Regions from separate parts of the Streptomyces sp. NPDC060000 genome, predicted to be linked through region 1. Evidence: predicted binding sites of a transcription regulator. Region 1 holds the regulator's gene; the other holds the start of a gene.

What was found. Region 1 encodes HrcA, which represses chaperone genes, less so after heat shock. Its sites were predicted from a motif close to TTNGCACTCNGNNNNNCNGAGTGCNAA; they were not measured.
Region 2: the regulator HrcA is predicted to act here: its motif matches at 3,048-3,074, upstream of groL (chaperonin GroEL).

The regions. Positions count from the first base shown of each region.
Region 1 is NZ_JBHWUU010000009.1:123,255-137,496, reverse strand. It holds gene ACFWBB_RS07920 (Dyp-type peroxidase) at 225-1,340, shown strand; gene hemW (radical SAM family heme chaperone HemW) at 1,464-2,696, shown strand; gene ACFWBB_RS07910 (DUF3097 domain-containing protein) at 2,725-3,528, opposite strand; gene ACFWBB_RS07905 (MBL fold metallo-hydrolase) at 3,560-4,276, opposite strand; gene hrcA (heat-inducible transcriptional repressor HrcA) at 4,436-5,452, shown strand; gene dnaJ (molecular chaperone DnaJ) at 5,453-6,589, shown strand; gene ACFWBB_RS07890 (nitronate monooxygenase) at 6,802-7,890, shown strand; gene ACFWBB_RS07885 (16S rRNA (uracil(1498)-N(3))-methyltransferase) at 7,887-8,633, shown strand; gene ACFWBB_RS07880 (VOC family protein) at 8,665-9,057, shown strand; gene ACFWBB_RS07875 (hypothetical protein) at 8,999-9,394, opposite strand; gene ACFWBB_RS07870 (hypothetical protein) at 9,474-9,971, shown strand; gene ACFWBB_RS07865 (S41 family peptidase) at 10,017-13,223, shown strand; gene ACFWBB_RS07860 (HIT domain-containing protein) at 13,379-13,732, shown strand; gene ACFWBB_RS07855 (ribonuclease Z) at 13,739-14,242, shown strand, end outside.
Region 2 is NZ_JBHWUU010000089.1:7,017-21,258, forward strand. It holds gene ACFWBB_RS35310 (hypothetical protein) at 1-445, shown strand, start outside; partial or broken gene ACFWBB_RS35315 (Uma2 family endonuclease) at 535-1,184, shown strand; gene groL (chaperonin GroEL) at 1,264-2,886, opposite strand; gene ACFWBB_RS35325 (cold-shock protein) at 3,254-3,460, opposite strand; gene ACFWBB_RS35330 (ubiquitin-like small modifier protein 1) at 3,990-4,265, opposite strand; gene thrC (threonine synthase) at 4,400-5,731, opposite strand; SAM riboswitch class I at 5,749-5,915, opposite strand; gene ACFWBB_RS35340 (glucosyl-3-phosphoglycerate synthase) at 6,085-7,056, shown strand; gene ACFWBB_RS35345 (trehalose-6-phosphate synthase) at 7,226-8,638, shown strand; gene otsB (trehalose-phosphatase) at 8,626-9,498, opposite strand; gene ACFWBB_RS35355 (DUF3263 domain-containing protein) at 9,556-9,819, opposite strand; gene ACFWBB_RS35360 (ABC transporter substrate-binding protein) at 10,196-11,443, opposite strand; gene ACFWBB_RS35365 (ROK family protein) at 11,651-12,592, shown strand; gene nagA (N-acetylglucosamine-6-phosphate deacetylase) at 12,592-13,827, shown strand.

The sequences.
Region 1 (14,242 bases):
CCGGACCCATCCCCAGGACCCATCCACCCATCCCCCATGCCCAGCCGCGCAGGCCCCGTCGGGCCTCCACCCAGGCCCAGTCGGTTCTCCACCCAGGCCCAGTCGGGCCTCCACCCAGGCTCCTCGGTCCGGGCCGGCCTCCGTCGGCGGGCAGGTGAGGGCCGTGGGCGGCGGGTGGGCGGGGGAGACGGGGTGGCCGGAGTCACGGATGTATCGTCCGGTTTGTGCTGAAGGCGACGAATGCCGCATCCGACCCGCCCACCCGTCGACGCGTTCTGATCGTCGGCGCGGGGTTCGGGCTGACCGTGACCGCCTGTGGCCGTGACACCGAGCCGCCCGAGGACGCCCGCGGGCCCGGCTTCCACGGGCTGCGTCAGGCCGGGGTGACGACCCCGCGCCAGTCCACCGTGCTGCTCCTCGCGTACGACCTCGATCCCGCCCTGCGGGGCGCGGCGGGCGCGCGTGAGCTGAAGGCGGTGCTCGGCACGTGGACGAACGCCCTCACGCAGACGCTGGGGTCGGCCGGCTCGCGCGCCGCCCGTCTCACCGCCACCCTCGGTGTCGGCCCGGCGCTGCCGGCGCGCCTCGGTCTGCGTGCCCCGGCCGCCCTGCGCGATCTGCCGCCGTTCACGGGTGACCGTCTCGACCCCGCCCGCTGCGGCGGCGATCTGCTCGTACAGCTCTGCGCCGACAGCGCGGAGACCACCGAGGCGACCGCCGAGACCCTGACCCAGCTGGCCGGGGACACCCTGCGCCCACGCTGGCGGCAGGACGGTTTCCTGCCCCCGTCCCCCGGCGGCGGCACGCCGCGCAATCTGCTCGGCTTCAAGGACGGGCCCGCCAACCCCACCCCCGAGGAGTGCGAACGCTGGGTGTGGTCGGGCAACGCCACCTTTCTCGTCGTACGCCGGATCCGGCTGCGCATCGAGGACTTCGCGCGGCTCGCCGAGCACCGGCAGGAGGAGATCGTCGGCCGTCGGCGCGAGACCGGCGGCCCGCTGGACGGCGGCCCCGAGGAGGCCGGGGCCGACCTCTCCGCCAGGACCCCGCAGGGCGCGTACGTCACCCCGGCGCGAGCCCATGTCCGGACCGTCGACCCCCGCCTCGACGCGGGGGCCCGGATGCTGCGCCGCGGCTACTCCTACGCCGACGGCCCCACCGACCAGGGCCTGCTGTTCCTGGCGTTCATGCGGGACCCCGCGCTGTTCGCCCGGGTGCAGCGCCGGATGGCCGCCCAGGACGAGCTGAGCGGCTTCGCCGAGGCCCGGGGCTCGGCGGTGGCCTACATCCTGCCGGGGGCCCGCCCGGGACACCCGCTCGGAGCGGAGCTGCTGGGCTGAAGGTCGGCCCGGTGCCCGTACGGTGCCAGTGCCAGTGCCAGTGCCGGTGCCGGTGCCGGTCCCCGCGCCGGGGTCGGGGCGGGGGCGGCGGGTGTGGTGCGGGCGTGCGGGACAATGGGCGGTATGCCTTCCGCACTTCCCGACGGTGAGCCGGTCCCCGACGACGGCGCACTCCCCACGCACGCGCTGGCCGGCGCCGCCGACCGCCCCCTCGGGTTCTATCTGCACGTCCCGTACTGTGCGACCCGCTGCGGCTACTGCGACTTCAACACCTACACCGCGACCGAGCTGCGCGGCTCCGGCGGTGTGCTCGCCTCCCGCGAGAACTACGCCGACACCCTGATCGACGAGGTCCGGCTGGCCCGCAAGGTCCTCGGCGACGACCCGCGCGAGGTCCACACGGTCTTCGTCGGCGGCGGCACGCCGACCCTGCTGGCCGCCTCCGACCTGGTACGGATGCTGGGCGCGATCCGCGAAGAGTTCGGTCTCGCGGCGGACGCGGAGGTGACGACGGAGGCCAACCCGGAGTCCGTCGACCCCGCCTATCTGGCCACCCTGCGCCAGGGCGGCTTCAACCGGATCTCCTTCGGCATGCAGAGCGCCCGGCAGCATGTGCTGAAGGTCCTCGACCGCACGCACACCCCCGGCCGGCCCGAGCGGTGCGTGGCCGAGGCCCGGGCGGCGGGCTTCGACCACGTCAACCTGGACCTGATCTACGGCACTCCGGGGGAGTCGGACGACGACTGGCGGGCCTCGCTGGACGCCGCCCTGGGAGCCCGCCCCGACCATGTCTCGGCGTACGCGCTGATCGTCGAGGAGGGCACGCAGCTCGCCCGCCGGATCCGCCGGGGCGAGGTCCCGATGACCGACGACGACGTCCACGCCGACCGCTATCTGATCGCCGAGGAGACCCTCTCCGCGGCGGGCTACGAGTGGTACGAGGTGTCGAACTGGGCCACCTCGGAGGCGGCCCGCTGCCTGCACAACGAGCTGTACTGGCGCGGCGCCGACTGGTGGGGCGCGGGCCCGGGCGCGCACTCCCACGTGGGCGGCGTGCGCTGGTGGAACGTCAAACACCCGGGGGCCTACGCGGCGGCGCTCGCGGCGGGCCGGTCGCCGGGGGCCGGACGCGAGCTTCTGCCGGACGAGGACCGGCGGGTGGAGCGGATCCTGCTGGAGCTGCGGCTGCGGGAGGGCGTACCCCTGGACCTGCTGCGGCCGCAGGGGCTCGCGGCATCGCGGCGGGCCCTGGCGGACGGGCTGCTCGACAGCGGTCCCTACGAGGAGGGGCGCGCCGTGCTCACCCTGCGCGGGCGGCTGCTGGCGGACGCGGTGGTGCGGGACCTGGTGGACTGAGCCCCGGAACCGGCGGACGGCCGGGGACTCAGGACACGGTCACGAAGTCGATCAGTTCCTCGACCCGCCCCAGCAGCTCCGGCTCGAGGTCCCGGTAGGACCCCACCCGCTTCAGGATCGCCTGCCAGACCGCCCCGGTGTTCTCCGGCCAGCCCAGTGCCCGGCACACGCCCGTCTTCCAGTCCTGGCCGTGCGGTACCCGCGGCCAGGCCTCGATCCCGACTGCCGACGGTTTCACGGCCTCCCAGATGTCGATGTACGGGTGGCCGACGACCAGGGCGTGCTCGCTCGTGACCGACCGCGCGATGCGCCACTCCTTCGTGCCGGGGACGAGGTGGTCCACCAGGACGCCCAGCCTGGCGTCCGGGCCCGGCGCGAACTCGGCGACGATCGACGGCAGGTCGTCCACGCCCTCCAGGTACTCCACGACCACGCCCTCCACGCGCAGGTCGTCGCCCCACACCTTCTCGACCAGCTCGGCGTCGTGCCGGCCCTCGACGTAGATACGGCCGGCGCGGGCGACACGCGCGCGTGCGCCGGGGACGGCGACCGAACCGGAGGCGGTACGGCTGGGACGTACGGGACCGCCGGAGGGAGGCCGTACGAGGGTCACGACCCTGCCCTCCAGCAGGAAGCCGCGCGGCTCGAGCGGGAACACCCGGTGCTTGCCGAAGCGGTCCTCCAGGGTCACCGTGCCCGCCTCGCAGCGGATCACCGCCCCGCAGAACCCGGTGCCGGGCTCCTCCACCACCAGGCCGGGCTCGGCCGGGACCTCGGGGACCGGCTTCGGCTTCTTCCAGGAAGGGGTCAGGTCGGTGTGGTACTGGCGCATTCGGATGACGATAGGAGAAGTCCGGGGCCGGTCAGGGCGACACGCCGAAACGGGCGCTCAGGGCGTCCCGTTGCGCCCGTACGAAGGCGGCGTCCACCACCGCCCCGTGACCGGGTACGTACAGCGCGTCCTCGCCGCCGAGATCGAGGAGACGGTCGAGGGCGGCGGGCCAGTGGGACGGTACGGCGTCCGGTCCTGCCTGCGGCTCGCCGGACTCCTCGACGAGGTCGCCGCAGAACACCGCCCCGGGACTGCCGGGGACGAGGACCACCAGGTCGTGGGCGGTGTGACCGGGCCCGACGTTCGCCAGCAGGACCTGTCGGCCGTCGCCCAGGTCGAGGGTCCACTCGCCGGAGACGAGGTGCCGGGGCCGGACGAGCGTGTCCGCGGCCTCCGTCGCCGCCGCCTCGTCGAGACCGTTGCGCACCGCGTCCGCCCGCAGCTCCTCGGCCGGCACGGTGTCCACGCCCACCGCCCCGAAGACCTCCGCGCCGGCGAAGGCCGCCGCACCGAACGCATGGTCGAAATGCGGGTGGGTGAGCGCGAGATGGGTCACACGGCCACCGGCGAGTTCCTCGGCGTGGGCCCGCAGCCGCACCCCCTCCGCCAGGCTCGATCCCGCGTCGATCATGAGGACCGCACCCGCCCCGACGACCAGCCCCGCCGTGCAGTCCCAGCCCGGCAGCCGGACCCGCCCCACTCCGGCCGCGACCCGCTCCCATCCGAGCTCTTCCCAAGTCACCGTCATACCGCGACGCTAGCCCTACGACGTTGCGCCAGGGGCCTACCTTGCCCCGGGTGTACCCCACAGCCGTACACTGGGCCGGGGAACGCTGGCACTCGGATGTGAAGAGTGCCAGGCGAGGCACCCAGGGGACTGGGGACGACTGCTGGAGGTGTGCGCGCGATGCTGAGTGAACGCAGGCTCCAGGTGCTGCGCGCCATCGTCCAGGACTACGTCGGCACCGAGGAACCCGTGGGGTCGAAGGCGCTCACCGAGCGGCACAGCCTCGGTGTCTCCCCGGCGACGGTCCGCAACGACATGGCCGCCCTGGAGGACGAGGGGTACATCGCCCAGCCGCACACCAGTGCCGGGCGGATCCCCACGGACAAGGGCTACCGGCTGTTCGTCGACAAGCTGGCCGGCGTCAAGCCGATGACCGGTCCCGAGCGGCGGGCCATCCAGAACTTCCTCGACGGCGCCGTCGACCTCGACGACGTGGTGGCCCGGACCGTACGGCTGCTCGCGCAGCTCACCCGGCAGGTCGCCGTCGTGCAGTACCCGTCCCTGACCCGTTCGACCGTGCGGCACGTGGAGCTTCTCTCGCTCGCGCCCGCGCGCCTGATGCTCGTGCTGATCACGGACACCGGGCGGGTCGAGCAGCGGATGGTGGACTGCCAGGCACCCTTCGGGGAGACCTCGCTGGCGGATCTACGCGCGCGGCTCAACAGCCGGGTCGCGGGCCGCCGGTTCGCGGACGTGCCGCATCTGGTGGAAGATCTGCCGGACGCCTTCGAGGCCGAGGACCGAGGCACGGTCACGACGGTGCTCTCCACTCTGCTGGAGACGCTCGTCGAGGAGAACGAGGAGCGGCTGATGATCGGCGGTACCGCCAATCTGACCCGCTTCGGACATGACTTTCCCCTCACCATCCGGCCCGTTCTGGAGGCACTGGAGGAGCAGGTCGTGCTCCTCAAGCTCCTTGGCGAGGCGGGGGATTCGGGCATGACCGTACGCATCGGTCACGAGAACGCCTATGAGGGACTCAACTCCACTTCCGTGGTGTCGGTCGGCTACGGTTCGGGCGGCGAGGCAGTCGCCAAGCTCGGCGTGGTCGGACCGACCCGCATGGATTACCCGGGAACGATGGGAGCGGTACGCGCAGTGGCACGGTACGTCGGACAGATCCTGGCGGAGTCGTAAGTGGCCACGGACTACTACGCCGTCCTCGGCGTGCGCCGCGACGCGTCGCAGGAAGAGATCAAGAAGGCCTTCCGGCGGCTCGCACGCGAGCTGCACCCGGACGTCAATCCGGATCCGAAGACCCAGGAGCGGTTCAAGGAGATCAACGCCGCTTACGAGGTGTTGTCGGATCCGCAGAAGAAGCAGGTCTACGACCTCGGCGGCGACCCGCTGTCGCAGTCGGGGGGCGGTGGCGCGGGCGGCTTCGGCGCCGGTGGCTTCGGGAACTTCTCGGACATCATGGACGCGTTCTTCGGGACGGCGTCGCAGCGCGGTCCGCGCTCGCGCACCCGGCGCGGCCAGGACGCGATGATCCGGCTGGAGATCGACCTCGAGGAGGCGGCCTTCGGCACCACCAAGGACCTCCAGGTCGACACGGCGATCGTCTGCACCACGTGCAGCGGCGAGGGCGCCGCCCCCGGAACCACGGCCCAGACGTGCGACATGTGCCGCGGCCGCGGTGAGGTGTCGCAGGTGACACGGTCCTTCCTGGGCCAGGTCATGACCTCGCGCCCGTGCCCGCAGTGCCAGGGCTTCGGCACCGTGGTGCCGACCCCGTGCCCGGAGTGCGCGGGCGACGGACGGGTGCGGTCGCGCCGCACGCTGACCGTGAAGATCCCGGCCGGTGTCGACAACGGCACCAGGATCCAGCTCGCGGGCGAGGGTGAGGTCGGCCCCGGCGGCGGCCCCGCCGGTGACCTGTACGTCGAGATCCACGAGTTGCCGCACGCGATGTTCCAGCGGCGCGGTGACGATCTGCACTGCACGGTGACGCTGCCGATGACCGCGGCGGCGCTCGGCACCAAGGTGCCGCTGGAGACGCTGGACGGGATGGAAGAGGTCGACATCCGGCCCGGCACCCAGTCCGGCCAGTCGATCCCCCTGCACGGCCGGGGCGTCACGCATCTGCGCGGCGGGGGGCGTGGTGACCTCATCGTGCATGTCGAGGTCCAGACGCCGAGCAAGCTCGACCCCGAGCAGGAGCGGGTGCTGCGGGAGCTGGCCAAACTGCGGGGTGAGGAGCGGCCCATCGGGCAGTTCCAGCCCGGGCAGCAGGGGCTGTTCTCCCGGCTGAAGGACGCGTTCAACGGGCGGTGACGGTGGCTGCGCGGGGGCTGTTTCCGCCCCCGCCGCCCCTTCCCCTCCCGCCCCTGGGGGCTGCGCCCCCAGACCCCCGCTTCGGCGCTGAACCGGCGGCCTCGTCCTCGAGTTCCCCCTGAGAGGGGACCCCCGGACGGGCTGAAGAGCTGGCACGTGCCAATGGGAAGGGCCGATTCGGACTTGTTCGGAGGACGTGACAACATGCCGTCATGTCCTCCGCACTGACCGATCTCTTCCCTCATCCGATCGTGCAGGCCCCCATGGCGGGCGGTGTCTCCCTCCCGCGGCTGACGGCCGCCGTGTGCGAGGCCGGTGGGCTCGGATTCCTGGCCGCCGGGTACAAGACGGCGGACGGCCTGTACCAGGAGATCAAGCAACTGCGGAGCCTCACGACCCGTCCCTTCGGCGTGAACCTCTTCATGCCGCAGCCGGAGAACGCGGAGAGGGGCGCCGTCGAGGTCTACGCCCACCAGCTGGCCGGTGAGGCCGCCTGGTACGAGACCGAGCTCGGCGACCCGGACAGCGGCCGCGACGACGGCTACGACGCGAAGCTCTCGGTGCTGCTGGACAACCCGGTGCCCGTGGTGTCGTTCCACTTCGGCGTCCCGAGCGGCGAAACGCTGGCGTCCCTGCGGCGCGCGGGAACGTTCACCCTGGTCACGGCGACCACCACCGAGGAGGCCCTGGCGGTGGAGCGGGCCGGCGCGGACGCGGTGATCGTGCAGGGCGTGGAGGCCGGCGGGCACCAGGGCACCCACCGGGACAACCCCGAGACCGACGGCTCCGGCATCGGACTGCTCGCGCTGATCGCCCAGGTCCGCGGATCCGTGAACCTGCCGGTCGTCGCCGCGGGCGGGCTCATGCGCGGCAGCCAGATCGCCGCGGTCCTCGCGGCAGGCGCGAGCGCGGCCCAGCTGGGCACCGCGTTCCTCGTCACGCCCGAGTCCGGCGCGCACGCCCTGCACAAGCAGGCGCTGACCAACCCCCTCTTCGTGCGCACCGAACTGACCCGCGCCTTCTCCGGCCGACCGGCCCGCGGCCTGGTCAACCGCTTCCTGCGCGAGCACGGCCCGTACGCGCCCGCCGCCTACCCGGAGGTCCACCACCTCACCGCGCCGCTGCGCAAGGCGGCCGCGCGGGCGGGCGACGCGCAGGGCATGGCGCTCTGGGCGGGACAGGGCCACCGGCTGGCCCGCGAGCTGCCCGCCGGGCAACTGGTGGAGGTCCTGGTGTCCGAAATCGCCGCGGCCCGGACAGCGTTGTCGGAGTACCCGGCCGGTGACGGCGGTCTCTCATGACCGCGCCCGTCTTCGTCGTCGACGAATTCCCGGCCTCCCGCTCCACGATGGTGCTGGACGGCCCCGAGGGCCGGCACGCCGTCTCCGTGAAGCGGCTGCGGACCGGCGAGGAGGTCGTCCTCACCGACGGCGCCGGACGCTGGGCGCGGGGCGAGGTCGCCGCCGCGGAGGGCAGGGACCGGCTGGTGGTGAGCCTGGGAGAGGTGATCGAGGAGCCCGCCGAGTCGCCCCGGATCACCGTCGTCCAGGCCCTGCCGAAGGGCGACCGGGGTGAGCTGGCCGTCGAGACGATGACCGAGACCGGCGTCGACGCGATCGTGCCGTGGGCGGCCTCGCGCTGCATCACCCAGTGGAAGGGCGAGCGCGGCGCGAAGGCGCTCGCCAAGTGGCGGGCCACCGCCCGCGAGGCCGGCAAGCAGTCCCGCCGGGTCCGTTTCCCCGAGGTCGCCGAGGCGTCGACGTCCCGGCAGGTGGCGGCGCTGCTCGCCCGGGCCGACTTCGCCGCCGTCCTGCACGAGGACCGCGACTACGGCAGTGCGCCCCTCGCCACCGCCGAACTCCCCACCGGGGGTGAGATCGTGCTCGTGGTGGGACCCGAAGGGGGCGTCTCGCCCGACGAGTTGGCGCTCTTCGAGGAGGCGGGCGCGAAGGCGTACCGGCTCGGGCGGAGCGTCCTGCGCACCTCGACAGCCGGTACGGCGGCCGCGTCCCTGATCATGGGCAGGACCGGTCGCTGGTCCTGACCCCCATCGGTCCGCCCATCGGGAGAAAACCGTGGAATTCGCCCAAGTAAGGCTGCTGGTCACCGACTTCGCCGCCTGCTACCACTTCTACGCCGACGTCCTCGGGCTCAAGCCGCAGTCGGGGGCGGAGCACGGACCGTACGAGAAGTTCTCTCCCGCTACCGGCTCGACGGGGATCGCCATCCAGGACCGGGCGATGATGGCGCGGGTGCTCGGCGAACTGGGCGGTGCGGCGAACGGTCACCGGTCCCTGGTGGCCCTGCGCGTCGACGACCTGGACGCCACCTGTGCGCGGATCACCGCCCGCGGCGCCACCCTGATCCACGGCCCCGCCCCGATGACCGACCGGATGCGCGTCGCCCACCTCAAGGACCCTGAGGGCAATCTGGTGGAACTTCAGGAGTGGCTCCTGCTGATTGGCTGAGCGCGACGGTGGTGAACAACTCCCAGCCGTTCAACTCCCCTTCCAGTGGCAGCAGTTCCCGATTGACGGCCTCGTCGACCAGGGCGCGCACCACACCGGGTCTGTTCAGGTTGAGGTGATGGTGGCGGTCGCCCACCCCGCCGCTGTGCCCGTAGGCGACGCTGCCCACGTAACGCCCTTCACCGGCCTGGAAGACGATGTGGGTGCGCACGCCGTCCCGGTGCAGGGTGAGGACCTCCTGGCACGGCCGTCCGTCCCCGTGCCGGTGGCGGACCGTCCACACATAGGTGGTCGACTCGTCCACGACGAGGGTCCTCCGGCGCCGTTTGTCGTTCATGCCTCCACGGTAGAACCCGCGCGGAATGTGACCGCATACGGGCTACCGCACCGCCTGCCCGAGTGGCACGCTGCCGTCCATGGGGGCATTGAGGCGTATTTGGCTTCTCCCGGTGGTGGCCGGGGCGGCGATCGGCGTCGTGGCGTGCGAGCCGGGCGGGTTGAGCACCATGTCCGTGGCGTACACCACCGACGAGGCCGCGACGGCCGAGATCCAGCGGCGGGACGTGGACGTGCGCTGGCTGACCTGCACGGCCCAGTACAAGGACCAGCGGAAGGCGGGGACCGTCGCCTCCGTGGACTGCCGGGGAAAGACCGCCGACGGGCGGGACATCACGGTCAAGGGGCAGGTCGCACGGGCGGTCGACGGGGCCTGTGTACGGGGGGATCTCACCGCTGTCGTCGGCAAGAAGCAGTTGTTCCGGGTGAGCGGGCTCGGTGACTGCAAGTCCGCGACGCCCTCGCCGGTCAGCCCGTCCGGTTCCGCCCGCCCGGGCGCCCGCCCGACGGTCACCGTGACCGTCACCGTCACCGAGACGATGGGCGGAGGCGGGAACGGAGGCGGCGGAGGGAAGTGATCGAAAGCCCTGACCTGCGGTCCCGCCCTTGCATACAGTGATCCGGTGACCCAGTCCGCGACGCCTGCCGCATACCTCCGATTCCCCCACCTGCACGGCGACTTGGTGGCCTTCACCGCCGAGGACGACGTGTGGCTGGCCCCCCTCGACGGCGGGCGCGCCTGGCGCGTCAGCGCCGACAACAGGCCGGTGACCCTGCCGCGTATCTCACCCGACGGCACCATGGTCGCCTGGACCTCCGCCCGCGACGGCGCCCCCGAGGTGCACATCGCCCCCGTCGACGGCGGCCCGTCGACCCGGCTGACGTACTGGGGGAGCCGGCAGACCCGGGTGCGGGGCTGGACCCCGGACGGTCAGGTCCTCGCCGTCAGCACCCACGACCAGGCGACCCTGCGACGCAGCTGGGCCCGCGCCGTCCCCGTCGACGGCGGCCCGGCGACGACCCTGCCGTACGGGCCGGTCGGCACGGTCGCCCACGGCCCGCACACCGTGCTGCTGTCCGCGTCGATGGGCCGCGAGGCCGCCCACTGGAAGCGCTACCGGGGCGGTACGGCGGGCAGGTTGTGGATCGACCGGGAGGGCGACGGGGAGTTCGTCCGGCTGCACGAGGAGCTGGACGGCAACATCGAGTACCCGGTGTGGGCAGGGGAGCGCTTGGCGTTCCTGTCCGACCACGAGGGCACGGGGGCCCTGTACTCCTCCCTCGCCGACGGGTCCGACCTACGGCGGCACACCCCCCTCGAAGGCTTCTACGCCCGGCACGCCGCCGGTGACGGCACCCGGGTCGTGTACATGTCCGCGGGCGAGCTGTGGCTGCTCGACGACCTCGACGGCGCCGAACCGCGTCGGCTCGACAGCCGCCTCGGCGGGCAGCGCGCCGACCGCCGCCCCTACCCGGTGAGTGCCGCCCGGTGGCTGGGCGCCGCCGCACCCGACCACACCGCGCGCGGCAGCGCCGTGGAGGTACGCGGAGCCGTGCACTGGGTGACCCACCGCAGCGGACCGGCCCGCGCGCTCGCCGCCGAACCCGGCGTCCGGGCCCGGCTGCCGCGCACCTTCCGCACGGAGGGCGAGGAATGGGTCGTGTGGGTGACGGACGCCGAGGGGGAGGACGCGCTGGAGTTCGCCCCGGCCACCGGGCCGGCCCCCGGCGCCTCCCCGCGCCGGCTCGCCGCCGGACGGCTCGGCCGGGTCCTGGAGCTCGCCATGGCGCCCGACGGCAGCCGGGCCGCCGTCGCCGCGCACGACGGGCGGCTGCTGCTCGTCGAGCGGGAGTCCGGTGAGGTCCGCGAGGTCGACAGCAGCCCCGACGGCGAGGTGTCCGACCTGGTCTTCTCACCCGACTCGGCATGGCTGGCCTGGTCGCACCCCGGGCCGCGCCCGCTCAGCCAGCTCAAGCTCGCCAACGTCACCGACCTGTCGGTCACCGAGGCGACCCCGCTGCGCTTCCGGGACTACGCGCCCGCCTTCACCCTCGACGGCAGGCACCTCGCGTTCCTCTCCGCGCGCGCCTTCGACCCGGTCTACGACGAGCACGTCTTCGATCTCTCCTTCGTGGCCGGCGCCCGCCCGCACCTCATCACCCTCGCGGCGACCACCCCGTCCCCCTTCGGCCCGCAGCGGCACGGCAGGCCCTTCGAGGCCCCCGACAAGGACGAGACGCCCGACAGCGAGGGCATCCCGACCACCCGTATCGACCTCGAAGGCCTCGCCGACCGGATAGTCCCCTTCCCGGTGGAGGCCGGCCGCTACTCCGGCCTCGCCGCGGCGAAGGACGGCGTCCTGTGGCTGCGGCACCCCGTGCGCGGTGTCCTCGGCGCCTCCCGCGCCACCCCGGACGACCCCGACCCGCACACCGAACTCGAGCGCTACGACCTCGCCCAGCAGCGCATCGAACACCTCGCCGCCGACGCCGACGGCTACGAGGTCAGCGGCGACGGCAAGCGGCTGCTGCTGTGGACCGACGGCAAGCTCAAGGTCGTCCCGAGCGACCGGCGCGCCTCGGGCGACGAGGACAGCGACAGCAACATCACCGTCGACCTCGGCCGGGTCCGCCGCAGCGTCGACCCAACCGCCGAGTGGCGGCAGATGTACGACGAGACCGGCCGGATCATGCGGGACAACTTCTGGCGGCCCGATCTGGGCGGAGTCGACTGGGACGGCGTCCTCGACCGCTACCGGCCCGTGCTGGAGCGGGTCGCGACCCACGACGACCTCGTCGACCTGCTGTGGGAGGTGCACGGCGAACTCGGTACCTCGCACGCCTACGTCACACCGCGCGGCGGCCACGGCGGCCGCGCCCGGCAGGGCCTGCTGGGCGCGGACATCTCCCGTCACCCCGACGGCAGCTGGCGCATCGACCGGATCCTGCCCTCGGAGACCTCCGACCCCGACGCGCGCTCCCCGCTGGCCGCACCCGGCGTCGCGGTGCGGGCCGGTGACGCGATCGTCGCCGTCGGCGGGCAGCAGGTGGACCCGGTCACCGGGCCCGGACCGCTGCTCGCAGGCACCGCGGGCAGGATCGTCGAGCTGACGATCTCGCCGTCCGGCGGGGGCGAGCCGAGGCACGCCGTCGTCGTCCCCGTCGCGGACGAGGAGACGCTGCGCTACCACGCGTGGGTGTCGGACCGGCGGGCCTATGTGCACGAGGCCTCCGGCGGCCGGCTGGGGTATCTGCACGTGCCCGACATGCAGGCGCCCGGGTGGGCCCAGATCCACCGTGACCTGCGGGTGGAGGTCACGCGGGAGGGGCTGGTCGTGGACGTGCGGGAGAACCGGGGCGGCCACACCTCCCAACTGGTCGTCGAGAAGCTCGCCCGGCGCATCGTCGGCTGGGACCTGCCGCGCGGGATGCGGGCGTCCAGCTATCCGGAGGACGCGCCCCGGGGGCCCGTCGTCGCCGTCGCCAACGAGTTCTCCGGGTCCGACGGGGACATCGTCAACGCGGCGATCAAGGCGCTCGGGATCGGGCCGGTGGTGGGCACGCGTACGTGGGGCGGGACGATCGGGATCGACAGCAGGTACCGGTTGGTCGACGGGACGCTCGTCACGCAGCCCAAGTACGCGTTCTGGCTGGAGGGGTACGGGTGGGGCGTGGAGAACCACGGCGTCGATCCCGACGTCGAGGTGGTCACCCGGCCCCAGGACTACGCGGCCGGACGGGACGTCCAGCTGGACGAGGCGGTGTCGCTGGCGCTGGCCGCTCTGCGCGAGACGCCGGCGAAGACGCCTCCGCTGCTGCCGGGGTCATAGCTCACCCGGCGTCGGTGCGACCGTCTCCGGAGGCTGCCGCCCCCAGACCCCCGCTTCGGCCTGAACGGCCTCGTCCTCAAGCGCCGGACCGGCTGGAGCAGGCCACCCCCGCTACCATGCCCCCGTACTGATCAACCGTCCGAGGAGGAACTCGCATGGCAGGGGAAGCGCAGGACGACTGTCTGTTCTGCAAGATCGTCGCGGGGACCATCCCGGCGACGATCGTGCGGGAGACCGAGACGACCATCGCGTTCCGGGACATCAACCCCCAGGCGCCCACCCACGTCCTGGTGATCCCGAAGGCGCACTACCGGGACGCCGCCGCCCTCGCGGCCGGCGCGCCGGAGCTCGCCGCCGACGTGCTGCGCGAGACGCAGGCGGTCGCCGACCTGGACAAGCTGGAGAGCTACCGCGTCGTCTTCAACACCGGGACCGGCGCGGGCCAGACCGTCTGGCACGCCCACGCCCATGTCGTCGGCGGCCGCGGTCTGCACTGGCCCCCCGGATAGACCGCCGTGTCCGTACGCGAACTGGTGGTGCTCGGCACCGCCAGCCAGGTCCCGACCCGGCACCGTAACCACAACGGCTACCTCCTGCGCTGGGACGGCGAGGGCATCCTCTTCGACCCGGGCGAGGGCACCCAGCGCCAGATGCTGCGCGCCGGGGTCGCCGCGCACGACCTCAACCGGATCTGCGTCACGCACTTCCACGGCGACCACTCCCTCGGGCTGGCCGGCGTCATCCAGCGCATCAACCTGGACCAGGTCCCGCATCCGGTAACCGCGCACTTCCCGCGCTCCGGACAGCGCTTCTTCGACCGGCTGCGCCACTCCACCGCCTACCGCGAGACGGTAGGCATCACCGAGGCGCCGGTCGACGCGGACGGAGTCCTCGCCACCACCTCGTCCTACCGGCTCGAAACCGCCGGGCTGTCGCACCCCGTCGAGTCCTACGGCTACCGGATCGTCGAGCCCGACGGCCGTCGCATGCTGTCCGAGCGGCTGGCCGAGCACGGCATC
Region 2 (14,242 bases), on a different contig from region 1:
CACCCGCTCCCGCGCCCACATCCTGCTCGCCGCCCTCGGCCGCACGGCACCCGCCCTCTCCCTCTCCGCCGCCGACTGCGCACAGCTCGCCCCGCTGGTGGAGGAGTGGTTCGCCCGCGGGGCCACCGAAGACACGCTCCTCGCCGCTCTCACCGCCGGCCTGCCCACTCCCGTCCACAGTCCGGCGGCCCTGCTCCGCCGCCGTCTGACGGACAAACTCCCACCGGAGCCGCCTGCCCCACGGCCGCCCCGCCGGATGCTGGAGTGCGCGGAGTGTCGTGTCCCGGGCCGCCCCGAGGCGCTGCCGGGGGGCGTATGCAGCGGCTGCCGGGGGGAACGCGCCCACGCCAATGCGTCCCTCCTGCCCGCTGCGGCCATCCACGCCCGCGCGACGGAGATCTGTGCGGCGATGTCCCTGCGACAACAGGAGAGGACACCCGTATGACAGCTCCCACGGTCCGACGAGACCACACCCGGGCACGATGGAAGGAAGGAGGCGACGCCATGACCCCTGACACCGCTGAACGCCCGCAGATGTCCGTCGAGGACTTCGAGGAACTCGTCGACAAGGCTCCGAGGGAGCTACGCAACCGGCTGGAGTTCCTCGGCGGGAGGCTGTGCATCCGGCACGGGCCGCTCGACGTCGAGGAGTTCGAGGAACTGGCCGAGGCGGCTCCCGAGACCGTGCGGCTGGAGTACATCAACGGGAAGGTAGTCGTAAAGGCCATACCGGACGGCAACCATGGCGAGATCTTCGTCCGGCTTCAGGAACAGTGCATGCAACATCGCCCTGATCTGCGCGTATACCCCGAGTCCGGCGTCAAAGCCGAGGCATACCGCAAGGGCCGGGCCCGCACGGACGGTGCGCTCGCGCCGAAGGGCCACTTCAAGGGCCGCACGGAATGGTCTGCGGCCGACGGCATCCTGATGGCCGTGGAGATCACCTCCCACGACAGGGACACCGACCAGCGCGACCGTATCGACAAGCCTGTCGGCTACGCCGGGGCCGACATCCCCGTCTACCTCCTCATCGACCGCGACCACAACACGATCGTCGTGTTCAGCGAGCCCAAGGACGGCCGCTACCAGCAGTCCGACTCCTACCCTGGGGTGCCACCGTGCCGCTTCCCGCTCCGGTGAGCGTCACCCTCGACACCGAGGAGCTGAAGGACTACGCCGACTGAAACGCCCGAAGGCGGCACCCCCCGTTTCCGGGAAGTACCGCCTTCGGCCTGTAGGACAGGCGATCAACCGTGAGGTCGATCAGAAGTCCATGTCACCGCCCGGCATGCCGCCGCCGGCCGGCGCGGACGCCTTCTCCGGCTTGTCGGCGATGACGGCCTCGGTGGTGAGGAACAGCGCGGCGATGGACGCGGCGTTCTGCAGGGCAGAGCGCGTGACCTTCGCCGGGTCGATGATGCCTTCGGCGATCATGTCGACGTACTCGCCGGTCGCGGCGTTCAGGCCGTGACCGATGGGCAGGTTGCGGACCTTCTCGACGACGACGCCACCCTCGAGACCACCGTTGACGGCGATCTGCTTCAGCGGGGCCTCGAGCGCGATGCGCACGGCGTTGGCGCCGGTCGCCTCGTCACCCTCGAGGTCCAGCTTCTCGAAGACGGAGGACGCCTGGATGAGCGCCACGCCACCGCCGGCGACGATGCCCTCCTCGACGGCGGCCTTCGCGTTACGGACGGCGTCCTCGATGCGGTGCTTGCGCTCCTTGAGCTCCACCTCGGTGGCGGCACCGGCCTTGATGACCGCGACACCGCCGGCGAGCTTCGCCAGGCGCTCCTGCAGCTTCTCGCGGTCGTAGTCCGAGTCGCTGTTCTCGATCTCGGCGCGGATCTGGTTGACCCGGCCGGCGACCTGGTCCGAGGAACCGGCACCGTCGACGATGGTGGTCTCGTCCTTGGTGATGACGACCTTGCGGGCCTTGCCGAGCAGGTCGATGGTCGTGTTCTCGAGCTTGAGACCGACCTCCTCGGAGATGACCTCGCCACCGGTGAGGATGGCGATGTCGTTCAGCATCGCCTTGCGGCGGTCGCCGAAGCCCGGGGCCTTGACCGCGACGGACTTGAAGGTCCCGCGGATCTTGTTGACGACCAGCGTCGACAGGGCCTCGCCCTCGACGTCCTCGGCGATGATCAGCAGCGGCTTGCCGCCCTGCATGACCTTCTCGAGGAGCGGGAGCAGGTCCTTGACGTTGGCGATCTTGGAGTTCGCGATCAGGATGTACGGGTCGTCGAGGACGGCCTCCATACGCTCCATGTCGGTGGCGAAGTACGCCGAGATGTAGCCCTTGTCGAAGCGCATACCCTCGGTGAGCTCCAGCTCCAGACCGAAGGTCTGGGACTCCTCGACGGTGATGACGCCTTCCTTGCCGACCTTGTCCATCGCCTCGGCGATGAGCTCGCCGATCTGGGTGTCGGCGGCGGAGATGGAGGCCGTGGAGGCGATCTGCTCCTTGGTCTCGACATCCTTGGCCTGCTCGAGCAGGGCACCGGAGACGGCCTCGACGGCCTTCTCGATACCGCGCTTGAGGGCCATCGGGTTGGCGCCGGCGGCTACGTTGCGCAGGCCTTCCTTGACCAGGGCCTGGGCGAGGACGGTCGCGGTGGTCGTACCGTCACCGGCGACGTCGTCCGTCTTCTTGGCGACTTCCTTGACCAGCTCTGCGCCGATCTTTTCGAACGGGTCCTCGAGCTCGATCTCCTTGGCGATGGAAACACCATCGTTGGTGATCGTGGGGGCGCCCCACTTCTTCTCGAGGACGACGTTGCGGCCCTTGGGGCCGAGCGTCACCTTCACGGCGTCCGCGAGCTGGTTCATGCCGCGCTCGAGGCCGCGCCGTGCCTCCTCGTCGAACGCGATGATCTTGGCCATGTGAAGTGGTCCTCCCGGACTGGGGTGGATTGCTCCGGACCGCGCTGGCGCCCGCGACGGACGGCTCGCCGGCCTCGTGGTTCCTTGCCCCACCTGGCCTGCGGGCCTCACCGACCCGATCCTCGTTGTCACTCTCACCTTCAGAGTGCTAACGCCAATGATTAGCACTCGACCCAGGAGAGTGCAAGCGCCTCCACCGGAAGGGCGCCCTTCCGGACGCTCCCGCCGGACGTCTCCGGACCGCCCGGACGAGTCCCGACCGAACCCTCGGACAGACCCCGGACAAGCCGAAGGGCTCGCACCCCCCAGGAGGTGCGAGCCCTTCGACAGACGTACAGAAGAACGACGCTGGCAGTCGGCGCGTGCTTCAGCCGGTCGCGAGACGGACCATGTCCGCCTGCGGCCCCTTCTGACCCTGCGAGATCTCGAAATCGACCCGCTGACCCTCTTCCAGGGTGCGGTAGCCGTCCATCTGAATCGCGCTGTAGTGGACGAAAACATCCGCACCACCGTCGACCGCGATGAAGCCGTACCCCTTCTCCGCGTTGAACCATTTGACGGTGCCCTGAGCCATGCCTAACTCCCCTATTACTGGCCCTTGCACAGATCCGCACTTCGCGGATCCGGGTCAGACCTCACCCCCCGGTTGGCTTGGGGGCGTGCGCCGGAACGCGTCGACCGCGGCCGAATGTATCTGTCCAACTGCCGTCTGCAACAGGTCAGTCGGACGAGAATTCCGGACGCGCGGGATCCGGAATGTGGCGAGAATTCGCCTGAATTGAGGGCAAGTCGGGCCCCACGAAGGCCGCAAATGCCACGAAAGAGGCACGCACTTTGGCTGCTTCTTGTCGGGCTCGAGGCGGAAATAAAATGCACCGGATCCGGTGATCGGGCCCGGGTTCCCCAACTGTACCGCGCTCAACCACACTGAATTGCCCCCTCCGCTTCTATCGCGGAGAGGGCAATTCGATGAACACTCGGTAATCGCTGTTACCGACGGTTACTACCGATGGGTAGTGAACGACGGTCAGTCATCGATCGTCGGCCGTTCCGTCACCGTCCAGCCGTCGTCCAACGTCGGAGAGACGTAGGACAGCAATCGTTCAGCCGCCGGCGACCGCGGGGATGATGGAGATGCCCGCGCCGTCCGGGGTCGCCGTCTCCAGGCCCTGCTCGAAGCGGACGTCGTCGTCGTTCACGTACACGTTGACGAACCGGCGCAGCTTGCCCTGGTCGTCCAGGACGCGGGCGGCGATGCCGGTGTGGTTCTTCTCGAGATCGGAGATGACCTCGCCGAGGGTGGCTCCTTCGGCGCTGACTTCGGCCTTGCCGCCCGTGTAGGTGCGCAGGATGGTGGGGATGCGGACGTTGACGCTCATGTCTTGTGGTCTCCGGTCGGGTAGTCGGTCTCAGGGGCGCGGGGCCGTGTGGATCGTGCGGCTGCCGCCGCGTGGGCGCGACCGGTCGGCACCGGCCCACCGCTCACCTACGGTCTTACAGCGGAGCGCCCCGCTCATGACGCGAGGCCGGCCTCTCGGAAGGAGTCGAGGTTCGGCCGGATGGTCGCGGTCAGACCGGTGCCGGCCACCGCGTCCAGCGTCTTCAGACCGTCACCCGTGTTCAGCACGACGGTGGTGAGCGTCGGGTCGAGAAGACCGTTCTCGATCAGCTTGCGCGTCACACCCACCGTCACCCCGCCGGCGGTCTCCGCGAAGATGCCCTCGGTCCGCGCCAGCAGCTTGATCGCGTCGACCACCTGCTCGTCGTTCACGTCCTCCACCGCGCCGCCCGTCCGACGCGCGATGTCGAGGACGTAGGGGCCGTCCGCCGGGTTGCCGATGGCCAGCGACTTGGCGATGGTCTTCGGCTTCTGCGGGCGCACGACGTCGTGCCCGGCCTTGTAGGCCACGGACACCGGGGAGCACCCCTCCGCCTGCGCGCCGAAGATCTTGTACGGCTTGTCCTCGACCAGCCCGAGCCTGATCAGCTCCTGGAGCCCCTTGTCGATCTTCGTGAGCTGCGAACCGGAGGCGATGGGCACGACCAACTGGTCCGGCAGCCGCCAGCCGAGCTGCTCGCAGATCTCGTACGCCAGCGTCTTGGAACCCTCGGCGTAGTACGGCCGCAAGTTGACGTTGACGAAGCCCCAGCCCTCGCCCGCCGAGTCGCCGATGAGCTCGGAGCAGAAGCGGTTGACGTCGTCGTAGTTGCCCTCGATGCCGACGAGTTCGCCGCCGTAGATCGCGGCCATGACGACCTTGCCCTGCTCCAGGTCGTGCGGGATGAACACGCAGGACCGGAAGCCGGCCCGGGCGGCGGCCGCGCCGACCGCACCGGCCAGGTTGCCCGTGGAGGAGCAGGAGAGCGTGGTGAAGCCGAACGCGCGGGCGGCCTCGATGGCCTGGGCGACGACGCGGTCCTTGAAGGAGTGCGTCGGGTTGCCGGAGTCGTCCTTGACGAAGAGCTTGCCGGCGTCGACGCCCAGCTCACGGGCGAGGTTGTCGGCCTGCACGAGCTTGGTCCAGCCGGGGTTGATGTTGGGCTTGTCGGCCACGTCCGCCGGGACGGGCAGCAGCGGCGCGTAGCGCCAGATGTTCGCGGGTCCCGCCTCGATGCGCTTGCGGAGCTCCTCCGTGTCGTAGGAGGAGAAGTCGTACGCGATCTCGAGCGGGCCGAAACACTCCTCGCAGGCGAAGACCGGGCCGAGGGGCACGCGGTGACCGCACTCGCGGCAGCTCAACGCGGTGGCCGGACCGAGGTCGACAGCGGGGGTCGTCGTAGAGTCGGTGGTGCTTGCAACGGTCGTGCTTGCAGCGGTCGTGCTTGCAACAGTCTGCGCAGCCATTGAGGCGAGGCCCTTTCTCCTCATCTTCCTCACGACGCACTTCGCCGTGAGACGGATTTGGCACCTTCCCGAGCCGGGAGCCTCGCTGAGCGTTCACCGAAGTGGATCAGTGTTCGTCACGAGACCGGCTGGAGGGTTGCCGGGGCTTCATCGGGCCGTATCCCTCTGCCCCTCTGGATGAGCGGTATGAAGTTGTGAACGCGGGCGACCTCGGACATGTGATGGTCATCCGCGTTGTTCAAGACTGTAACCGAAGGCCTGGACAGTTGAGATAGCCGTCCGAACCGCGAGATGGATCACACGGTCACCTTCCGTGCACCCGGTGTGATCACGACAGTGAGGAGCCGCAGACTGTGCTGCAAGAAACTGAGCGCTGGCTGACCACCCGCTCCTGGTCCCTGACCGACCGTCCGCTGCACCGGATCCTGGCCGCGAAGCGCGCCACGAACCAGTCGGTGTCCGTCGTCCTGCCCGCGCTGAACGAGGAGGAGACGGTCGGTGACATCGTCGCGATCATCCGGCACGACCTCATGCACCAGGTCCCGCTCGTCGACGAGATCGTCGTCGTCGACTCGGGGTCGACCGACCGTACGTCGCAGGTGGCCGCGGCGGCCGGCGCGCGGGTCGTCCACCGGGACGACATCCTGCCGCGCATACCGGCCATGCCCGGCAAGGGCGAGGTCCTGTGGCGCTCGCTACTGGTCACCACCGGGGACATCGTCTGTTTCATCGACGCCGATCTGAGGGAGTTCTCCTCCGACTTCGTCTCGGGGATCGTCGGCCCGCTGCTCACCGATCCCGGGGTGGACCTGGTCAAGGGCATGTACGACCGTCCGCTGGGCACGGAGTTGGATTCGCCCGCCTCCGGCAGGACGGCCGGCCAGGGCGGGAGGGTCACCGAGCTGATGGCCCGGCCGCTGCTCAACATGCACTGGCCGCAGCTGGCCGGGTTCGTGCAGCCGCTCGGCGGCGAGTACGCGGCCCGTCGCGGCCTGCTGGAGCAGCTGCCCTTCCCCGTCGGCTACGGCGTGGAGCTGGGCATGCTGGTCGACGCCCTGCACCTGGTGGGCCTGGACGCCCTCGCCCAGGTCGACGTGGGCGTGCGCAAGCACCGCCACCAGGACGGCCAGGCACTGGGCCGGATGGCGGCGGCCATCTACCGCACCGCCCAGCTCCGGCTGGCCCGCGGGCATCTGATCCGCCCGTCCCTCACCCAGTTCGAACGGAGCGCGAACGGCTTCGAGCCGCGTACCTACTCCGTGGACACCGAGGAACGGCCGCCGATGGCGGAGATCGCGGAGTACGCGACGCGCAAGGTCGCGTGACCTCGGGACGGGCCGTATACGGCGAATCCGGAAATACCGGCGATACCGGCCGCTATGACGGTGATACCGGGCGGTGGCGGCGACAGCGCCGATATACGGCCGGATACGGTCCGTCCACGCAGTGCGACCGTACGTTTGAGCGTTTACAGACCGGGCTAGGTTGAGGCTTATGGCTTCCACGCACGACACTGCTGCCCGGGCCGCCGAGGTGCTGGTCGCGTCCAACCGCGGCCCGGTCTCCTACGAGCTGGGCGAGGACGGCTCGCTGCACGCGAAACGCGGCGGCGGCGGGCTGGTCTCCGGCCTGTCGGCCATCGGGCCCGACGCGGGTGCCCTCTGGGTGTGCTCTGCGCTCTCCGAAGGCGACCGCGAGGCGGTCCGGCGCGGGGTCGGCGAGGAGGGCGTGCGCATGCTGGCCGTCCCGGCCGACGTGCACGCCGACGCGTACAACGGCATCGCCAACTCCGTGCTGTGGTTCATCCACCACCTGCTCTACCAGACGCCGCTGGAGCCCGCCTTCGACGCGGAGTTCCGCCGCCAGTGGGCGTCGTACGAGACCTACAACCGGGCGTTCGCGGAGGCGCTGGCCGAGGAGGCGGCGGACGGCGCGGCGGTCCTGGTCCAGGACTACCACCTGTGTCTGGTCCCCGGAATGCTCCGCGAGCTCCGCCCCGACCTGCGCATCGGGCACTTCTCGCACACGCCGTGGGCGCCGGTGGACTACTTCGCGCTACTGCCGACGGACATCCGCGAGCAGCTCCTGCACGGGATGCTCGGCGCGGACCGCCTGGGCTTCCTCACCCGGCGCTGGGCGGACGCCTTCACCGCGTGCTGTACGGAGTTCGCTGGCGGACCGGGCAAGACGCAGATCGGCGTGCACGGTCTCGGCGCGGACGCCGAGTTCCTGCGCGAGCGCGCGCACCGGCCGGACGTCGACGAGCGGCTTGCGGCGCTCCGTACGGAGATCGGTGAGGGGCGCAAGGCGATCGTCCGCGTCGACCGCACCGAGCTGTCGAAGAACATCGTGCGCGGCCTCCTGGCCTACCGGCAGCTGCTCGAGGACCACCCGGAGTGGCGTGAGCGGGTCGTCCACGTGGCGTTCGCCTACCCCTCCCGCCAGGATCTCGCCGTGTACCGCGACTACATGGCCGAGGTGCAGCGCCTGTCCGAGGAGATCAACGAGCAGTACGGCACGCCCGGCTGGACCCCGGTCCTGCTGAACCTCAAGGACGACTTCGCCCGCTCGCTGGCCGCCTACCGGCTGGCCGACGTGGCCCTGGTGAACCCCATCCGCGACGGCATGAACCTGGTCGCCAAGGAGGTGCCGGTGATCTCCGAGGAGGGCTGCGCGCTGGTCCTGTCCCGGGAGGCGGGGGCGTACTGGGAGCTGCGCGAGGACGCGATCACGGTGAACCCTTACGACGTGCTGGAGACCGCCCGTGCCCTGCACGAGGGGCTGAGCATGAAGCCGCAGGAGCGGGCCGAGCGCACGAAGCGGCTGGCCGCGGCGGCGACCGCGCTCCCTCCGGCCAAGTGGTTCCTGGACCAGCTGACCGCCCTGCGGGAGATTCAGCCGAGCTGAGCGGCCAGCTGCCGCAGCAGCCGCACGACCCCGGCGGGCCCGTCTACGACGAGGTCCGCGCGCTCCGCGAGCTCGCCGACCTCCGTGCTGCCGCTGCACACCAGCAGCCCGGGGACGCCCTCCGAGCGGAGCTTCTCCACGGCGGCGAAGGCGGGCAGGTCGCCGAGGTCGTCACCGGCGTAGAGGACGGAGCGCGCGCCGGTCTCGCGGACGTGCTCCAGCAGGGCGACGCCCTTGTCCATGCCCGGCGGGCGCAGCTCCAGGACCATCCGGCCGGGTTCGACGATCAGGCCGTGCCGGGCGGCGAGCTCGGTGAGGGGGGTTCGCAGTGCCTCGAAGGCGGCCTGGGGGTCGTCGGCGCGGCGGGTGTGGACGGCGACGGCCCGGCCGCCCTTCTCCTCGACCGAGACGCCCGGCAGGTCCCCGGCGGCGGCCAGGACCCGCGGGAGCTCTGCGCGGACGGCGGCCACTCCCGGGTGCGGGGCGGGGGCGCTGAGGGTGCCGGTGCGGGCGTCCCAGCGTTCGGCGCCGTAGTGGCCGAGGACGCAGAGGTGCTCCAGTCCTTCGGCCCCGGCGAATCCGCCGTGCCGTACGGCGACCTCGGCGGGCCGCCCCGTGACGACGGCCACCGCGGCGACCTTCGGGGCGAGGGCCGCGAGCGCGGGGACGGCGTCGGGGTGCGCCCGGGCGTCCTCCGGGTTCTCGACGATCGGGGCGAGGGTGCCGTCGAAGTCGAGCGCGACGAGGGTGGTGGACGGCCGGCCGACGATCGCGTCGAGCGCGTCGCGGCCCGCCGGGGTGACCGGAACGGGGAGGGTGAGGGGTGCGGGTTCCGTGGAGTGCGTCTCGTGGCTGCCCATACGGCGACCATAGCCAACGCGCGCCCGTGACCGGCGTTCCCCCCGCCTCTACTGTCGCTACTGCCGCTCTCCCCGCCTCGTCTCGCGGACCCTGCGCAGTCTGTTCACCGTGACCGGGTCGTGGGCCAGGGCCCTGGGGTCGTCCAGGAGGGCGTTGAGGAGTTGGTAGTAGCGGACCGGGGACAGGTCCAGTTCCTCGCGTATCGCCCGTTCCTTCGCGCCGGCGCCGGAGAACCCGCGCCGCTCCAGGGCGAGGATGTCCCGCTCCCCCGCCCCCAGCCCGTCCGCTTCCGCTCCCCGCTCCCTGTCCGCACGCTCCATGTCCGCACCGTAACGCCCGCCACCGACAGCGGCCCGGGGAGCCCGGCAGCCCCGGCAGCCCCGCCAGCCCCAGCGGACCGGCAGCCCCAGCGGACCCGGCAGCCCGGGCAGCTCCGGCGGACCCGGCGGACCGGCAGCTCCGGCGGACCCGGCGGACCGGCAGCCCGGCAGCCCCGGCGGACCGGCAGCCCGGCAGCCCCGGCGGCCCCAGCGGACCCGGCGGACCGGCAGCCCCAGCGGACCCGGCGGCCCGACGGACCGGCAGCCCGGGCAGCCCCGCAGCCCCGGCAGCCCCAGCGGACCCGGCGGACCGGCAGCCCGGCGGACCCGGTGGCTCGGCAGCCCCGGTGGCCCGGTGGCCCGACGGCCCGGGGGCTCAGCCGCCGGAGGTGGTGTCCAGCGTGCTGGCCGTGGTCTGGAGTTCGCCCAGCACCGCGGACGGGTCGCCGTTCGGGGCCACGGCCTGGCCGACGCGCTTCTTGATCTCCGCGCTGACCTTCGCCCACGAGGTCCGTCCGACCGGGTAGGTCTCGGAGAGCGGGAGTTCGTCCAGGAACGGCTTGAGGTCGGCGTCCTGCTCGGCCGCGCCCATGACCAGGGAGGCCGAGGCGGTGACCGGGAGCAGGTCGTACTCGCGGGAGAAGTCCAGCACGTTCTTCTCGTTGTAGACGAAGTCGAGGAAGTCGCCGACCTGCTCGCCGTGTCCGTTCTGCTTGAAGGCGGTCATCCAGTCGGCGACGCCCATCGAGACCTTGCTCGGGCCGCTGACGCCGGGCATCGGCACCATGCCGAACTTCACGCCCGTGGCGGCGGCCGCCTTCATCAGTGAGGGGTGCCCGTTGAGCATGCCCACGTCGCCGGCGGTGAACGCGGCGAACGCGGCGGCCCGGTTCAGCTTGCCCGGCGCGACCGGCCCGGTGAGGCCCTTGCCGACCAGGTCGTCCTTCAGCCAGTCGAAGGTCTCGACGTTCTCGGTGGAGTCGAGGCTGTAGGCGCTGACGGTCTGGGTGTAGCCGCCCCCGCCGCTGAGCAGCCACTGAAGGGTCTCGGCCTGCGCCTCCTCGGGCCCGAGAGGCAGCGCGTAGGGGTACTTCACGCCGTCGTCCTTGAGCGCCTTGGCGTCCTCGGCGAGTTCGGCCCAGGTGGTCGGCGGGGTGATGCCGGCCTTCGCGAAGAGGGTCTTGTTGTAGAACAGCAGCCGCGTGGAGGAGGCGAACGGCATGCCGTACTCCACCCCCCGGACCTCGCCCGCGTTGGCGAGCTGGGGCACGAAGTCCGCCTCGACGGGGATGGAGAGCACGTCGCTCACCTTGTAGAGCCGGTCGGCGGCCGCGTAGTCGGCGTACGCGCCGATCTGGGCCATGTCGGGCGCCTTGCCCGCGTCGACCATCTTCTTGACCTCGGCGTCCACGTCGTTCCAGGAGTAGACGGTCACGTCGACGGTGATGCCGGGGTGCTTCTTCTCGTACGCCTCGACGAGCTGGTCCCAGTACTTCTTCGAGCTGTTGGCGCTGCTGTTGCCGTAGTCGGCGGCGACCAGTCTCAGGGTGACGTCGTCGGAGCCTGAGGACAGTCCACAGCCGGTGAGGACCGCGGCCATGCCGAGTACGGACACCCCCGCCATGGTTCCCGTGATCGTTGCTGACTTCCGTGCCCGCCGCTGCACCGCACTGCTCCCAACTGATTGCTCATACCAATGGATCGCTATTCGGATTAAGGTCTACACCACCCATGTGGACTAGACCTCTTTCGGGCCTCCGCGGCGGCACGGTACCCCCAAGAGGCGTGAGTGGACTAGACCTCTCGCGGTTCCTCGGTCCACACTGTCACCGTGAGACATGTCATCGCCCTGGACGTGGGCGGCACCGGGATGAAGGCCGCCCTGGTCGGCGCGGACGGCACACTGCTGCACCGGGCCCGCCGGCCCACCGGCCGTGAGCGGGGACCCGACGCGGTCGTCGCCGGCATCCTCGACTTCGCCGCCGACCTGCGCGAACACGGCGCCCTGCGGTTCGGCGAGCCCGCCGCCGCGGCCGGCGTCGCCGTGCCCGGCATCGTCGACGAGGCGAACGGCGTCGCCGCCTACGCCGCCAACCTGGGCTGGCGGGACGTACCCCTGCGCGAGCTGCTCACCGGACGCCTCGGCACTCCCGTCGCCCTCGGGCACGACGTGCGCACCGGCGGCCTCGCCGAGGGCCGGATCGGGGCGGCCCGGGGCGCGGACCGGTTCCTGTTCGTCGCGCTCGGCACCGGCATCGCGGGCGCGATCGGCGTCGACGGCCGGGTGGAGGCGGGTGCGCACGGCTTCGCGGGCGAGATCGGCCACATCGTCGTACGGCCGGGCGGAAGCCCGTGTCCGTGCGGGCAGCACGGCTGTCTGGAGCGGTTCGCGTCGGCGGCGGCGGTGAGCGAGGCGTGGGCGGCCGCCTGCGGGGACCCGGAGGCGGACGCCGCGGACTGCGCGAAGTCCGTCACGTCCGGCGACCCGAACGCCGTCCGGGTCTGGCAGACGGCCGTCGACGCGCTCGCCGACGGCCTGGTCACCGCGCTCACCCTCCTGGACCCCCGCACGCTCGTCATCGGCGGCGGCCTCGCGGAGGCGGGCGAGACCCTGTTCACCCCGCTGCGCGACGCGGTCCGCCGACGGGTGACCTTCCAGAAACTGCCGGACATTGTGCCGGCGGCCCTGGGCGACAGCGCGGGCTGCCTGGGCGCGGGCCTACTGGCCTGGGATCTCCTCAACTCAACCGACCGTACGGAGGTAACCCCCTGATGGCCACCCCCCCAGGGGCGCGGGGAACCGCGCGACCTGCCACAACGCATCCGCGGCCCGCGACCGGCGCCCGGAGGCAGGTACTCACCGGCGCGAGGGTGGTACTCCCCACGGGTACGGTCCCCCACGGCCGCCTCACGATCGACGGCACGAAGATCACCGCCGAAGCCCCGCACGAGACCTCGCACGGGACCCAGCAGGGAACCGCGAAGGTCATCGACGTGACGGGCCACTGGCTGGTCCCCGGCTTCATCGACCTGCACAACCACGGCGGCGGCGGAGCCTCCTTCTCCGGCACGGCCGAGGAGGTCCAGAAGGCAATCCACACCCACCGTCTGCACGGCACCACCACCCTCGTCGCGTCGACCGTCACCGACGACATGGACTTCCTGGTCCGGCAGGCCGGCCTGCTGAGCGAGCTGGCCGAGCAGGGCGACCTGGCCGGCATCCACTTCGAGGGCCCCTTCATCTCGCCGTGCCGCAAGGGCGCGCACTCCGAGGAACTGCTGCGCCACCCGGACCCGGCGCAGGTGCGCAAACTGATCGACGCGGCGCGCGGCCGGGCGAGCATGGTCACCCTGGCGACGGAACTCCCCGGCGGCCTGGACTCCGTACGACTGCTCGCCGAGCACGGTGTGATCGCCGCCGTCGGGCACACGGACGCGACGTACGAGCAGACGGTCGAGGCCATCGAGGCCGGAGCCACCGTGGCCACGCACCTCTTCAACGCGATGCCGCCGCTCGGCCACCGCGCCCCCGGCCCGATCGCCGCGCTCCTCGAGGACGAGCGGGTGACGGTCGAGCTCATCAACGACGGCACCCACCTGCACCCGGCCGCCCTGGGGCTGGCGTTCCATCACGCGGGCCCGGGCCGGGTGGCGTTCATCACGGACGCGATGGACGCGGCCGGCATCGGCGACGGCCGCTATCTGCTCGGCCCGCTGGAGGTCGAGGTCAGCGAGGGCGTGGCCCGGCTGGTGGAGGGCGGCTCGATCGCGGGCTCGACCCTCACCCAGGACCGCGCCTTCCAGCGGTCGGTGACGATCGACCGGTTGCCGGTCGAGGACGTGGTGGCCGCCCTGTCCGCCAACCCGGCCCGGCTGCTGGGCATCGACGACCGGGTGGGCTCACTGGAGCCCGGCAAGGACGCCGACCTGGTCCTGCTGGACGAGAACTTCGAGCTCAGGGGCGTGATGCGCAAGGGGGACTGGGTGGTGGATCCCCAACTCGCCTGATACGTCCGCCCGCACAGGGACGGTGGCCGACCCGAGTACTGGGCCGGCCACCGGTCTCTAAGGCAGCTGTTGAGCCAGGTCGACATAGGAGCGTCGGCATGACGTGCCGGCCGATGAATGCCCAACACTGGGCGGGTCCGCTTGCCCGGACCTGCCCGACGCTCAAGTGTCTAGCATCTCCGGTTAGAAGAAGCCCCCGATGGCGACGCACTGGTGTGCGACATATCGCTTGACACCACCAATGTTCACCGTCACCCAGTGGTTATCCGACGGCCCGCCCGACCAGCAAGTGTACGAGCCACCAGTGACCTTGTCGCAGGACTCGAAAAAGCACTTGCGGAGGCCGCAAGAAGCAATCGTGGCGACAGAAGTCGAGCTGGTCGACGTGGAACTGCGGACATTTACAGAGTGCGTA